Regions from separate parts of the Arthrobacter sp. TmtSoilC48 genome, predicted to be linked through region 1. Evidence: predicted binding sites of a transcription regulator. Region 1 holds the regulator's gene; each other region holds the start of a gene.
The links. Region 1 encodes HrcA, which represses chaperone genes, less so after heat shock. Its sites were predicted from a motif close to TTNGCACTCGNNNNNNNCGAGTGCNAA; they were not measured.
Positions count from the first base shown of each region.

Region 2: a site for HrcA is predicted at 1,810-1,836, ahead of AC6I97_RS09125 (FmdB family zinc ribbon protein). Genes of this name have one in related genera too.
Region 3: a site for HrcA is predicted at 1,866-1,892, ahead of groL (chaperonin GroEL). Genes of this name have one in related genera too.

Region 1 is NZ_AP046049.1:2,582,642-2,586,758, forward strand. It holds gene hemW (radical SAM family heme chaperone HemW) at 1-138, shown strand, start outside; gene AC6I97_RS12160 (DUF4870 domain-containing protein) at 169-582, opposite strand; gene AC6I97_RS12165 (DUF3097 domain-containing protein) at 719-1,582, opposite strand; gene hrcA (heat-inducible transcriptional repressor HrcA) at 1,761-2,768, shown strand; gene dnaJ (molecular chaperone DnaJ) at 2,819-3,946, shown strand; gene AC6I97_RS12180 (16S rRNA (uracil(1498)-N(3))-methyltransferase) at 3,949-4,117, shown strand, end outside.
Region 2 is NZ_AP046049.1:1,929,191-1,933,307, reverse strand. It holds gene AC6I97_RS09140 (GNAT family N-acetyltransferase) at 1-75, opposite strand, end outside; gene galU (UTP--glucose-1-phosphate uridylyltransferase GalU) at 81-1,013, opposite strand; gene AC6I97_RS09130 (5-formyltetrahydrofolate cyclo-ligase) at 1,126-1,740, shown strand; gene AC6I97_RS09125 (FmdB family zinc ribbon protein) at 1,897-2,169, shown strand; gene cpaB (Flp pilus assembly protein CpaB) at 2,238-3,029, shown strand; gene AC6I97_RS09115 (AAA family ATPase) at 3,090-4,117, opposite strand, start outside.
Region 3 is NZ_AP046049.1:4,253,791-4,257,907, reverse strand. It holds gene AC6I97_RS19595 (uracil-DNA glycosylase) at 1-292, opposite strand, end outside; gene AC6I97_RS19590 (DUF3263 domain-containing protein) at 401-736, shown strand; gene AC6I97_RS19585 (LytR C-terminal domain-containing protein) at 785-1,405, shown strand; gene AC6I97_RS19580 (cold-shock protein) at 1,595-1,798, shown strand; gene groL (chaperonin GroEL) at 2,112-3,737, shown strand; gene AC6I97_RS19570 (RNase H family protein) at 3,935-4,117, shown strand, end outside.

The sequences.
Region 1 (4,117 bases):
GTCGGCCGCCATGCGATGGCGGGACTTATCGCTGAAGAGCTGGTGGACCCGGTTGCGGCCTTCAAGGGTCGCCTGGTTCTTACGCTCAAAGGCCGGCTACTGGCGGACGCCGTGGTGCGCAGGATTCTGCCGGACTAACCGTCGGAAGAATCCTGCGGAGGCCCGGGACTACTTAATCCAGCGCAGGTTGAGCTTGTAGCGGTGGGGCTGCCCGTGGTTGACACGAATACCAGCCGAGACTGAGAAGCACGTAAGTGCTACCCAGATGCCCGTGGCGATGACTGCAAAGATATTTCCCACCACTGGAAGCAGAACAAGGATATTCGCCAGGACTGCTGCGATGGTCGGAGGGAGCGTGAAGTTCAGGGCTTCCTTGGATTCCTGCGCCGTAAACGGCCCGCGATCACGGAAGATCAGATAGATCAGCAGGGAGGGCAGGCATCCCAGAATTCCCCCGAAGTGCGCAAGGGTGGCCCACTGGCGGTCTTCGCTTGCCGTCAGTGGGAGTGCGTTTGCGGGCGCGCCATGGTAGTGGGGCTGGCCTGCGGCGCTGCCCGGTTCTTCAGGAGCGTTCTCTGCCACGGTGTCTTCCCTTTGCTGTAAAGATGCTGCAGTGTTGCTGTCCCAGAATACTGGGTTCCGGGTCATCCCGGGACCAACGCCCCGTTACGTCCCCGGGAAAAGTGCGTTCAGGAAACGTAAATTCAGGACAAGACCGTCAGGCAGTGGTGAGGAAATCGATGACTTCCTCCACCCTTCCCAGCAGCGAGGCTTCCAGATCGGCGTAGGTGCGGACCGCACCAAGCAGGCGCTGCCAGCCGAGTCCAATGTCTTCGGCGGTTTCGTGCGGCCAACCGAAAGCGGTCAATATTCCGGTCTTCCAGTCAGTGCCGCGTGGAACGTCCGGCCACCGCTCAATACCCAGCACTTTTGGCCGGATCGCTTGCCAGACGTCTACGTACGGATGGCCCACGATCAGCACGTTTCCGGCGGCTCCGGGCACCGTCATGGCTTCTGCGGCGATGCGTGATTCCTTTGAGCCCGCTACCAGATGGTCTACCAGGATCCCAAGCCTGCGGCCGGGCCCGGGTGAGAACTCTGCGATCGCTGACTTGAGGTCGTCCACGCCGTGCAGCGGCTCTACGACGATGCCCTCAATGCGGAGATCATCGCCCCAGACTTTCTCCACCAGTTCGGCGTCGTGCTTGCCTTCCACCCAAATACGGCTCGCCTTGGCCACCTGGGCACGGTGGCCCAGGACCCTGACGGACCCGGATGCCGTTCGACCCGGCTGCAGAGATGAACCAGGAGTCGAACCAGGAGCCTTTGCCGCCGGTGGCATGAGGCGGATGGCCTGTCCTTCAAGCAGGAAACCGAATCCGAGCTGGAAGGACTTGGTTTTACCACGCCGGTCCTCAAGGGAGACGATGTGCATTCCCCCCGATTTCTCCACGCGGGTGACTTCGCCCACCCAGCCGGACTGGACGTCTTCAAGGACCATCCCGCGCTGGACGGCTACCTCGGGGAGCTGGCGTTGGGCAGGAGCGGACAGATCCTGCGGGCCCCACGTATCGAAAGCCAAGGACTTCATACCCCTTTGTGCTGGTTGTGCTGGGAATAACTCCCGCGGGCGGTTTCAATGCTAGCAACGTGCTGGCTCATACTAGACTTGTTAGCACTTGGGCATGTTGAGTGCTAAGTATTGGTCCGAAAAGCTATCGGTCCTACACAGGCCGGGACAGTCGTCAGGAGGTGTTGCAATGAGTGAGCCACGCAAGCTTGAAGTACTGCGCGCAATTGTTGAGGATTATGTGCATTCCCGTGAGCCGGTTGGATCCAAGGCACTTGTGGAGCGGCACCATCTCGGCGTTTCAAGCGCCACCATCCGAAACGACATGGCCGTACTTGAAGAAGAGGGCCTGATCGCGGCGCCGCACACCAGTGCCGGCCGGATCCCAACGGACAAGGGCTATCGGCTGTTCGTGGACAGGATCTCGCAGGTCAAGCCGTTGTCCGCCGCGGAGCGTCGAGCCATCCACTCGCTGCTGGAAGGGCCGGACGACCTCGATGACATCCTTGAGCGCACCGTCAGGCTGCTGTCGCAACTGACCAACCAGGTCGCCGTCGTACAGTACCCGCACTCCAACCGCGCACTTGTCCGTCACGTTGAATTTGTCCTCCTGGCGCCCAAGCAGGTTCTGGTGGTCCTCATCGCAGATACAGGAAGCGTTGGCCAGAAGGTCATCGAGGCTGGCTCCGATGTCAGCAACGAGGCCTTGATGGCCCTGCGCTCCCGGTTCCTTGGCAGTATCGCGGGAACCCAGCTGGCGCTGCTGCCGCAGGTGCTGCCATCCGTCGTGGCGCTGTGCCCGCCGGACCTTCGCGCACTCGCGCAGCATCTTGCCCATGGTCTCCAGGCTTTGAGCGACACCAGCCGTGAAGAGCGCATCGTCATGGCCGGAACAGCCAACCTTGCCCGCTCCAATGTGGATTTCCCGTTGAGTATCGGGCCAGTGCTGGAAGCTCTTGAGGAACAAGTTGTCATGCTCCGGTTGTTGTCCGATATGGGGGATGATCCCCGCGGCGTGACAGTCAGCATCGGACGCGAGAATCCTTACGATGGCCTGGCCGAGGCCTCGGTCGTGGCAACGGGGTACGGCTCCGGAGCCAAGGTCGGAATCCTTGGACCAACCCGGATGGACTATCCCACCACCATGGCTGCCGTGCGCGCCGTGGCCCGCTACCTTTCCCGCATTCTCGGCGGCTGACGCCAGCCCCGAGGTAAGAACCGTTTTACAACAAGGAAGAGATACCGACTTTGAGCAGCCACTATGACGTTTTGGGAGTCTCACCGGAAGCCACCGGGGAAGAGATCAAAAAGGCGTACCGCAAGTTGGCGCGAAAGCTTCACCCGGACGTCAACCCCGGGGAGGATGTCGCGGAGCAGTTCAAAGCCGTGACGCATGCTTACGAAGTGCTGTCCGACCCCCAGAAGCGCCGCGTCTACGATGCCACCGGCAACGAGAATGGCACTGACAACGGCTTTGGCGGCGGCTACTCAGGCCAAGGCTTTGCCTTCCAGGACATCTTCGACACCTTCTTCGGCGGTGGCGGCGGACACGCGGGACCAGCCTCCCGTGTGCGTCGGGGCCAGGATGCACTCATCAGCGTCCGCATCGACCTCAAAGACGCCGTGTTCGGTGTCAACAAGAAGCTCGAAGTTGATACGGCAGTGGTTTGCCCCACGTGTGATGGCAGCTGCTGCCGGCCGGGCACCCACCCTGAGCGTTGTGACATTTGTGGCGGCAGTGGCCAGGTCCAGAGGGCCGTTCGATCCATCCTGGGCCAGGTCATGACCACGGCCCCCTGTGGTTCCTGCGAAGGCTTCGGTACCGTCATCAAGGATCCCTGCAATGAGTGCAACGGCCAGGGCCGCATCCGTAGCCGCCGGTCCCTCACCATCAAGGTACCTGCCGGTGTTGCCACGGGTACGCGGATCCAGCTCTCCGGCCAAGGCGAAGCAGGACCGGCAGGCGGACCTGCCGGCGACCTCTACGTAGAGATCCGCGTCAACAGTGACTCCACCTATATCCGTGAAGGCGACGATCTGCACGCAACACTGAGCGTTCCGATGACGGCCGCTGCTTTGGGTACGGAACTGAGCCTGGAAACCTTTGACGGGCCCCAGGAGATCGACGTCAAGGCCGGCACCCAGTCCGGCGAGGTCATCACGCTTCGCGGTTTGGGTGTTACCCACCTCAGGGGCTACGGTCGCGGCGATCTCAAGGTGCACCTGCACGTTGAGACGCCGGTCAAGCTGGATCCGGCACAGGAAGAGCTTCTGCAGCAGCTTGCCAAGTTGCGGGGCGAGCAGTTCAGCGAAGGCAAACTCGTGGCCAGCGGCGGCATGTTCGCCAAGCTGCGGGACAAGCTCGGTAACCTGTAGCGGTGAGCAACCCCGTTTTCTTCACGCCTGCCGGGAGCCTGGACGGTGTTGAGCCGGGCGCGTTGTTCGTCATCGACGGTGCGGAAGCCCGGCATGCCGTGACGGTGAAGCGCCTCACCGTCGGTGAGGCCGTGGACATTGCCGATGGCGCAGGAGCCCGCCTGACAGGCA
Region 2 (4,117 bases), 650 kb from region 1:
GTCGCGGTAACGGATTGGCCGGAGCACCAAGGCTCCGCTTTCCAGCGTTACCGGCCAGATCGCAGAGCCGTACACCGGTGTTATTTGGGAAGACCGGCAGTGAAGGTGGGCAGCCACTCGCGGAGCTCGGGGCCCAGGTCATCGCGTTCGCATGCCAACTCGATGCAGGCTTTCAAGTAGCTCAACTTGTCACCGGTGTCATAGCGGCGTCCACGGAAGACAACGCCATAAACGCCGTAGCCTTCGCCTTCCCCGGCAGCCAGAACTTCAAGGGCATCCGTCAGCTGGATCTCTCCGCCACGTCCGGGAGCGGTGTTTTCCAGGACGTCAAACACTGCCGGATGGAGAACGTAACGGCCGATCACCGCAAGGTTGGATGGAGCTTCCTCGGGGGACGGCTTTTCAACGAGCTGCTTGATGCGGACGTAGCCGTCCTCATCGCTATCCTCGACGTCGGCGCAACCATAGGCGCTGATCTTGGAAGGCTCAACTTCAATGAGGGCAACAACGGAACCGCCGGTTTTTTGCTGGACAGCGATCATTTCGCTCAGCAGGTCCTCACGGGGATCGATGAGGTCATCGCCCAGCAAGACCGCAAAAGGCTCATGCCCGACGTGCTGCTTTGCACGAAGGACTGCATGGCCGAGACCGTTGGGATCGCCCTGGCGGACATAGTGGATGTCACCCAGGTTGGTGGCGGACTGGATGGCTTCAAGCTTGGCAGTATCGCCCTTCTCTGCCAGCGTTGCTTCCAACGCCGGCACACGGTCAAAGTGATCTTCCAGGGCGCGCTTGCTGCGCCCGGTGATCATCAGGACGTCGTGCAGGCCAACCTTCACCGCTTCTTCGACGACGTACTGGATGGCTGGCTTGTCAACCACGGGCAGCATTTCCTTCGGCATCGCCTTTGTGGCGGGGAGGAACCTGGTACCAAGACCCGCTGCGGGGATGACGGCCTTACGGACAGCATTGTTATCGAGAGTCACCGGACTAATGTAACGGAAGGAATACATCAACGGGTAAACCCCCGCCGTGGCAAGACGCAGAAACAGCCCCTGAACTGGAGCGGATTTGCTGCTTTAGGCACACCACGGTGGCCCGCGGGAATCTCATGATCGGACAAAAATGGCATCCAAGGAAGACATCCGCAGCAGCCGACGCCTGTACAGGCGCAGCCTCACCAAGGAGCTTGTAGCCCAGGCCGGCGAATCAATTGCACGGCACGGCTTGGCCTGGGCCCGGAAAATTTCGGCCGGATCGCCCACGACCTTCGCCATCTACGTGGGCGTCTCCCACGAGCCCCCAACCATGCCCTTGATCGCAGGGCTCCACAACGCCGGCCACCAGGTCCTGCTTCCTGTCTGCGAGGCCGGCCGCCAGTTGAGCTGGGTGTACTGGACGCCGGAGACAGCCTTCGTCCGGTCCGACTACGCACCCATCGACGAACCCGAAGGCGAACGTTTGGACAGTGCTGTGGTGAGCTCTGTTGCGGGCATCTTCATGCCCGCCACGGCCGTCGACCGGGATGGCAACCGCATCGGACAGGGTGGCGGCTACTACGACCGGCTCCTCCAAGGCCTGGACAATTCCGGCGGGCGGCCACCCACCATTGCAGTGGTGTACGACGACGATGTGTTGCCTTCGGGAGCTATCCCCGCAGAGCCTTTTGACCGGCCGGTGCCGGAGGTGCTGACGCCCTCAGGAATCATCACGCTTGGCCGCGGGAGTGATCTCGATTGACCCATACGTGAAGTCCCGCATTTATATGCAGTTGGGAGATAGCGAACGAGCCGGATGCGGATGATAGAATTGGCACTCAGGCCCTGCGACTGCTAATGCGGAGATTCTCCGCCATGGCTCCGCAGGACCTGAACTTTGTCCTGAAGGAGGAACTCAGTGCCCACATACGCATACGCCTGCAAAGACTGTGACCATGCCTTTGACATCGTCCAGTCCTTTTCTGACAGCTCCCTGACGGAGTGCCCTGAATGCCAGGGCGCGCTCCGCAAGAAGTTCAACAGCGTCGGCGTTGTCTTCAAGGGCTCGGGCTTCTACCGCACGGATTCGCGCGATGCCAAGGGCAGCACCGTCTCCGCCGCGCCCTCCTCCCCGGCGACTCCGGCCCCTGCTGCCACGCCTGCACCGGCGGCCGCAGCCGCTGCCAGTTAGCCAGCACTTTTCCACATAGGGCACCCGGCCGCTGTTGGGTGGCCGGGCCCGGTGGCTAACGTGGCGTCATGCCACTAAAGACAACCACTTCCCCAGTCCCCCGCCGCGAACGCCCCAGTCCCCCTGTCCGGGGCCGTGATGGCCCCCGGAACAAGCCCACAACCACGGCTGGCCATTTCCTCCTCCGGAAGCAGGGGCCACATCGCCAGATCAGGCTGGGCCGCAGGCAGAGCCTCAAGTTCTGGGTAACCCGGAACCGTCGGCTGACAGTTGCACTGCTGCTCTGCCTCGCCACAGGCATTACTGTCCAACAGCTAACCCCTGCCTCTGAGCAGCGCGTCAGCATTCTCGTCGCTGCCCACGACCTCGCAGCAGGCACCAACCTCACCGAGTCAGACTTCACCAATGTTGGTGTGCCGCCGGACCTCGCAATTTCCGGAGCCCTCCTGGATCACGTTTCACTGGTGGGCCGCCAGCTCGCCTCGCCTTTGGCCAAAGGGCAGATTCCCACTGAATCCAATCTTCTGGGGCCGGGACTTCTCACAGGGGCACCCGTAGGCTCAGCTGCGGTCCCCCTTCGAATGGCTGACCCTTCATCCATCCAGCTGCTGTCCCCGGGACAGCTGGTGAATGTAGTACTTACCGCCGCCGGGACATATGACGAATCCCGGCAAACTGAAGTCCTTGCCGCCTCCGTCCCTGTCCTATGGACATCTGCCCAAGGGGGTAAACCCGGCCAATGGCTGGGAACCAGCGACACAGACGGGTTGGTGGTAGTGGCTGCAAATCCTCCACAAGCAGAAAAGCTTGCCGGCGCATCAACGCAAGGCAAGCTTTTCTTTGTTTTGGTCAATCCCTAGGTTCGGTCAATCCCAGCGTTTGGTCGATCTCTATTGCCGGGCCTGGATTCGATGACGCAATCAGCCCCAATGCGGTGGCTTCTGCTCTTTCAACCACTGCTCATGGTCATAGTTGCCTTCGTCGCCCCAACGGCGGGGGTCGTCTTCAGCGGCCTTGGTGGGCAAGATGCCACCGGAGGCTTGCTTCGCCGCAGGAGTCTTTGTCTCCGCGGACTCTTCAGCGTTTTCGGCGCTTACGGCTGCGGTCTGTTCGTCAGAGCCGCTTTCGTTGCCGGTTCCCTGTTCTTTCACTGGTGCTTCAGTCCCATCCTCTGGATCACTGGGGGTTGGAGTGCTGGCTTCTGCGTTGCCCGGTTCGCCACCTGGCCCCCTGCGATTGTCCACACCTGCCTGCCCGGGCAGCTGGGATTCCACCGATGCCTGGGCGCCTCCCGGGCTTTGCCGATGCGAGGCCCGGCTGTAGGAGGAACTGCTTGCGGAGGAACTGCTGTGCGGGGAACTGCTGTAGGAGGAGCTTGCGTACGAGGAAGCCGCATTGTCCAGATTCAATTGTTCAACATCCATATCCAGGAAGCCATGCTCCGCTGGGGGTACGGCCTGGGGAACATGGTTTTCAAGTCCCAAATAGGATCCGATTCGATCCGCGCAGGACGAGGGATCCGTGAACACTTCGATGGTCCACAGGGACATGTAACGCCAGCCCATGCGTTCCAGCAGCTGGGGCCTCAGACGGCTGCGTTCGCGGACGCTCATGCGCCGGTAGCGTTCCGTGCCGTCGGACTCGATTGCCACCGGGGTGGGAATCTCGGCACCCTCCCGTCCAATGGTGTGGACGGGATCGGCAGCGGCGGCAATGTCCAGGACACCGTCATAGAGGTGCCAGACGCGGGCACCCCTGGCCCGCAACCTCTCGCCGAGATCGGCAACCAAGGGGTCCTCCCCCAGAGCCTGTTCGCTGGCAACGGCGCGCGAGGCAGGAGTTCCAAGGTTGCTGTTCCCCGACAGTTCACGGTCCAGCAGTTCGTAAAAGTCCACAGCCCCGTGCGCCAGTCGATCCAGATCCAGATCTTCCGGGCGGAAGCAGCTCA
Region 3 (4,117 bases), 1.7 Mb from region 1:
CGTGTCCCGGGGTTGGGTACGGGTCCTGGCCAAGGATGAGTACTTTGACGTCGGCCAGTGGTCGGCAGAAAGCCCGGAGCAGGTTGGTAGCCGGGGGTAGGACCTGGATCCCTTGGGCAACCTGACCCGCAACAAAGGCCAAAGCTTCACGGAGTTGGCCTTCCACGGGTCGCAAGGCGTCCGCCCAATCCGCGGCCATCAGCTCTTCCAGGGGTCGGTCAACAAGCTCGTCGAAGCCCGGATCGGCAACGCCGGCAGGTTCCAGGTCAAACAGTGCATCCTCGCCAGTCACCCTGTCATTGTCCCCTCCATGGCATCGGCGGTGCGAATGACAGCGTTGTTATTCGCCCGTAACATGGGTGTAGGACATTTTCCCCCAACCAGCGTCAAGGAGTGTGCCGTGGCAGAACCAGCACCGGAACCAATGGCGCCGCAGTCTACCGGTTTGGCACTTGAAGACCTGGCGGCAGAGACCCGCAGCGACTCACCTTTAAGTGACCGTGATCAGCAAATGTTGGCCTTGGAGCGGCAATGGTGGAAGTACGCCGGCGCCAAGGAACAGGCGATCCGTGAGCTCTTCAATCTCTCCGCCACCCACTACTACCAGATCCTGAACGCACTTATCGATACCGAAGATGCGTTGGCCCACGATCCCATGCTTGTGAAGAGATTGCGTAGACTACGTACGTCGCGCCAACGTGCGCGGACAGCGCGCCGCCTGGGGTCCGACGCGTAAATCGCCCGGCTGATAGTCAGCAGCAACCAGCAAGGACAAGGCTTCACCATGACCAAATTTGCCAAGGATGAATTCGACCGGGTCCCACAGAACAGCTCCCGGCAGGGTGTTCACCGTGACGCCCAAGAGACAGCCCGCCCCAATTTGTGGCCGGTCTTGACCGTCGGAGCCGTCGCACTGGTGCTGGGACTCGTCGCTTTCCTTATACTTCCGCGGCTTGGCCTGGTTGCCCCCGGTGCGTCCGCAAGCGTTTCGACGCCGGCGCCCCAGCAGAGTGAAACTTCCCCTTCGGCTGCACCTACCGAATCAAGCAACGCGCCCATCGCTTCCGGTGAGCCGAGCCCGGGCACCACACCTTCCGGCGAAGCCTCGGCAACTCCTTCTGCTGCACCGGTGGACAAAACCGTTGCAGTTGCCGTCTACAACGGCACGGCGACGGCCGGGCTTGCGAGCCGCGTCGCAGGGCTGGTCCAAGGCGATGGCTGGACGCTGGGAACTGTGGGGAACTGGGGAGGCCTGCCGCAACAGTCTTCCGTGGTCTTCTACAACGTTCCCGGCCAGAAGGCGAACGCAGAAGCGCTGGGCAAGCTCCTGGGTATTTCCGCCGTTGTTGAATCTCCTGAAATCCAGCAGCCGCTGGTTGTTGTTGTGGGACCTGGCTACCAGTAGTTCCGCCGATCTTCGAGCATTTTCCCGGGGTTCCAGCCTCGAAAGTGGCAACTCGGTTAAGCCTCAATAACAAAAGTCATGGTGGACCCCTCCGCAGCAGCGCGCGGCGAGTGACTGTGGTTACAGTGGATTGATTCCGGTCCGGAGATCCCGGCAACCGGTCTTGGCTACTGTGAAAGTGTGGGCATCATGGCTTTGGGAACCGTCAAATGGTTCAATGCCGAAAAAGGGTATGGATTCATCACTGTGGATGACTCCGGCGACGACGTCTTCGTGCACTGGTCCGCGATTCAGATGGAAGGCTTCCGCGCTCTTGAGGAAGGCCAGCGGGTGGAGTTCGAATTAGGCGAAGGTCAGAAGGGTCCGCAGGCCGAAAGTGTCCGCGTTGCATAGTCCCCTCGGCCGTCGCGTCAGCTAACGGCTGAAACCCCTTTGTTTATAGCGCAAAGTGGCGCTTCTGCTTGCACTCTCCCCGGTCGAGTGCTAATTATTGATTTAGCACTCCTACGCTTCGACTGCTAACTGCGGCCCGGTTTACGCCGGCAGTAGATGGCTCCCGGAACGTCAGGAGGATCAAGAAACACCTTGGTGGGGTGAGGTCCGGAGCGCGGGGCATACAGAGGCCGCAAGCAAAGGACCGTCCGTCGCGGGCACCCTATCTGACAGGTTCCTTCTTAACGACTGTCCCGAAAGGACTACCGCCGTTATGGCCAAGATCATTGCATTTGATGAAGAGGCACGCCGCGGCCTCGAGCGGGGCCTGAACATCCTCGCCGACGCCGTCAAGGTCACCCTCGGCCCGCGTGGACGCAACGTCGTCCTCGAAAAGAAGTGGGGCGCCCCCACGATCACCAACGATGGTGTTTCCATCGCCAAGGAGATCGAGCTGGACGATCCTTACGAGAAGATCGGTGCTGAGCTGGTCAAGGAAGTTGCCAAGAAGACGGATGACGTCGCTGGCGACGGTACCACCACCGCTACGGTTCTCGCCCAGGCACTGGTCAAGGAAGGCCTGCGCAACGTTGCCGCCGGCGCCGACCCCCTGTCCCTGAAGCGCGGCATCGAGAAGGCCGTCGAGGCCGTCATCACCGAGCTGCTCGCCTCCGCCAAGGAGATCGAGACCAAGGAAGAGATCGCAGCTACGGCTTCCATCTCCGCCGGCGACCCGGAAATCGGCAGCCTCATTGCCGAGGCCCTGGACAAGGTGGGCAAGGAAGGCGTCATCACGGTCGAAGAGTCCAACACCTTCGGCCTGGAGCTCGAACTCACCGAAGGCATGCGCTTCGACAAGGGTTACATCTCCGCTTACTTCGTCACCGACGCTGAGCGCCAGGAAACGGTCCTCGAAGACCCGTACATCCTGATCGTGAACTCCAAGATCTCCAACGTGAAGGAACTTGTCACGGTCCTGGAGAAGGTCATGCAGTCCAACAAGCCGCTGCTGATCATCGCTGAAGACATCGAGGGCGAGGCCCTGGCCACCCTGATCGTCAACAAGATTCGTGGCACCTTCAAGTCTGTTGCCGTCAAGGCTCCGGGCTTCGGTGACCGCCGCAAGGCACAGCTCGCCGACATCGCCATCCTCACCGGTGGCCAGGTCATCTCGGAAGAGGTTGGCCTCAAGCTGGAGAACGCTGGACTCGATCTCCTCGGTACCGCCCGCAAGGTTGTCGTTACCAAGGACGAGACCACCATCGTTGAAGGTGCCGGCGACGCCGACCAGATCGCAGGCCGTGTTGCCCAGATCCGCGCCGAGATCGAGAACTCCGATTCCGACTACGACCGCGAGAAGCTGCAGGAACGCCTGGCCAAGCTGGCCGGCGGCGTTGCAGTCATCAAGGCCGGTGCCGCAACCGAGGTTGAGCTCAAGGAACGCAAGCACCGCATTGAGGACGCTGTCCGCAACGCCAAGGCTGCTGTTGAAGAAGGCATCGTTGCCGGTGGTGGCGTTGCCCTCATCCAGGCTGGCGCCAAGGCATTCGCCAACCTCACCCTCCAGGGTGACGAAGCAACCGGTGCCAACATCGTCAAGGTTGCCATCGATGCTCCGCTGAAGCAGATCGCCTTCAACGCCGGCCTCGAGCCGGGCGTTGTTGCAGACAAGGTTCGCGGCCTGCCTTCCGGCCACGGCCTGAACGCTGCCACGGGTGTCTACGAAGACCTGCTGGCTGCTGGCGTCAACGACCCCGTAAAGGTCACCCGCTCGGCTCTCCAGAACGCTGCTTCCATCGCTGGTCTGTTCCTGACCACCGAGGCTGTAGTTGCCGACAAGCCTGAGAAGAACGCTCCGGCTGCCGGTGGCGACGACATGGGCGGCATGGGCGGCTTCTAAGCCTCCTAAGCTGTAGCGTCACGCTTTAGAGCAAACGACGGCGGTCCTCACCATTTGGTGGGGGCCGCCGTCGTTTGCGTCGGCGCCCAAGCAGGTAGCAGCAGATGCCCTTTTCAGCGTTCAAAACGGCATCTGCTGCTACTGAGTTGGGCGCTAGCACGCTTTCAGTGTCTGTGCGGTCTGGCAGGATTGAAGGCATGACGATTATTGCTGCCGCCGATGGCTCTGCCCTCGGCAATCCCGGGCCGGCCGGTTGGGCCTGGTACGTTGACGATTCCTGTTGGCGCGCCGGAGGTTGGCCACACGGCACCAACAACATGGGCGAGCTCATGGCTGTCCTGGACCTGTTCCGTTCCACGGCCCACATACCGCAGGAAGAA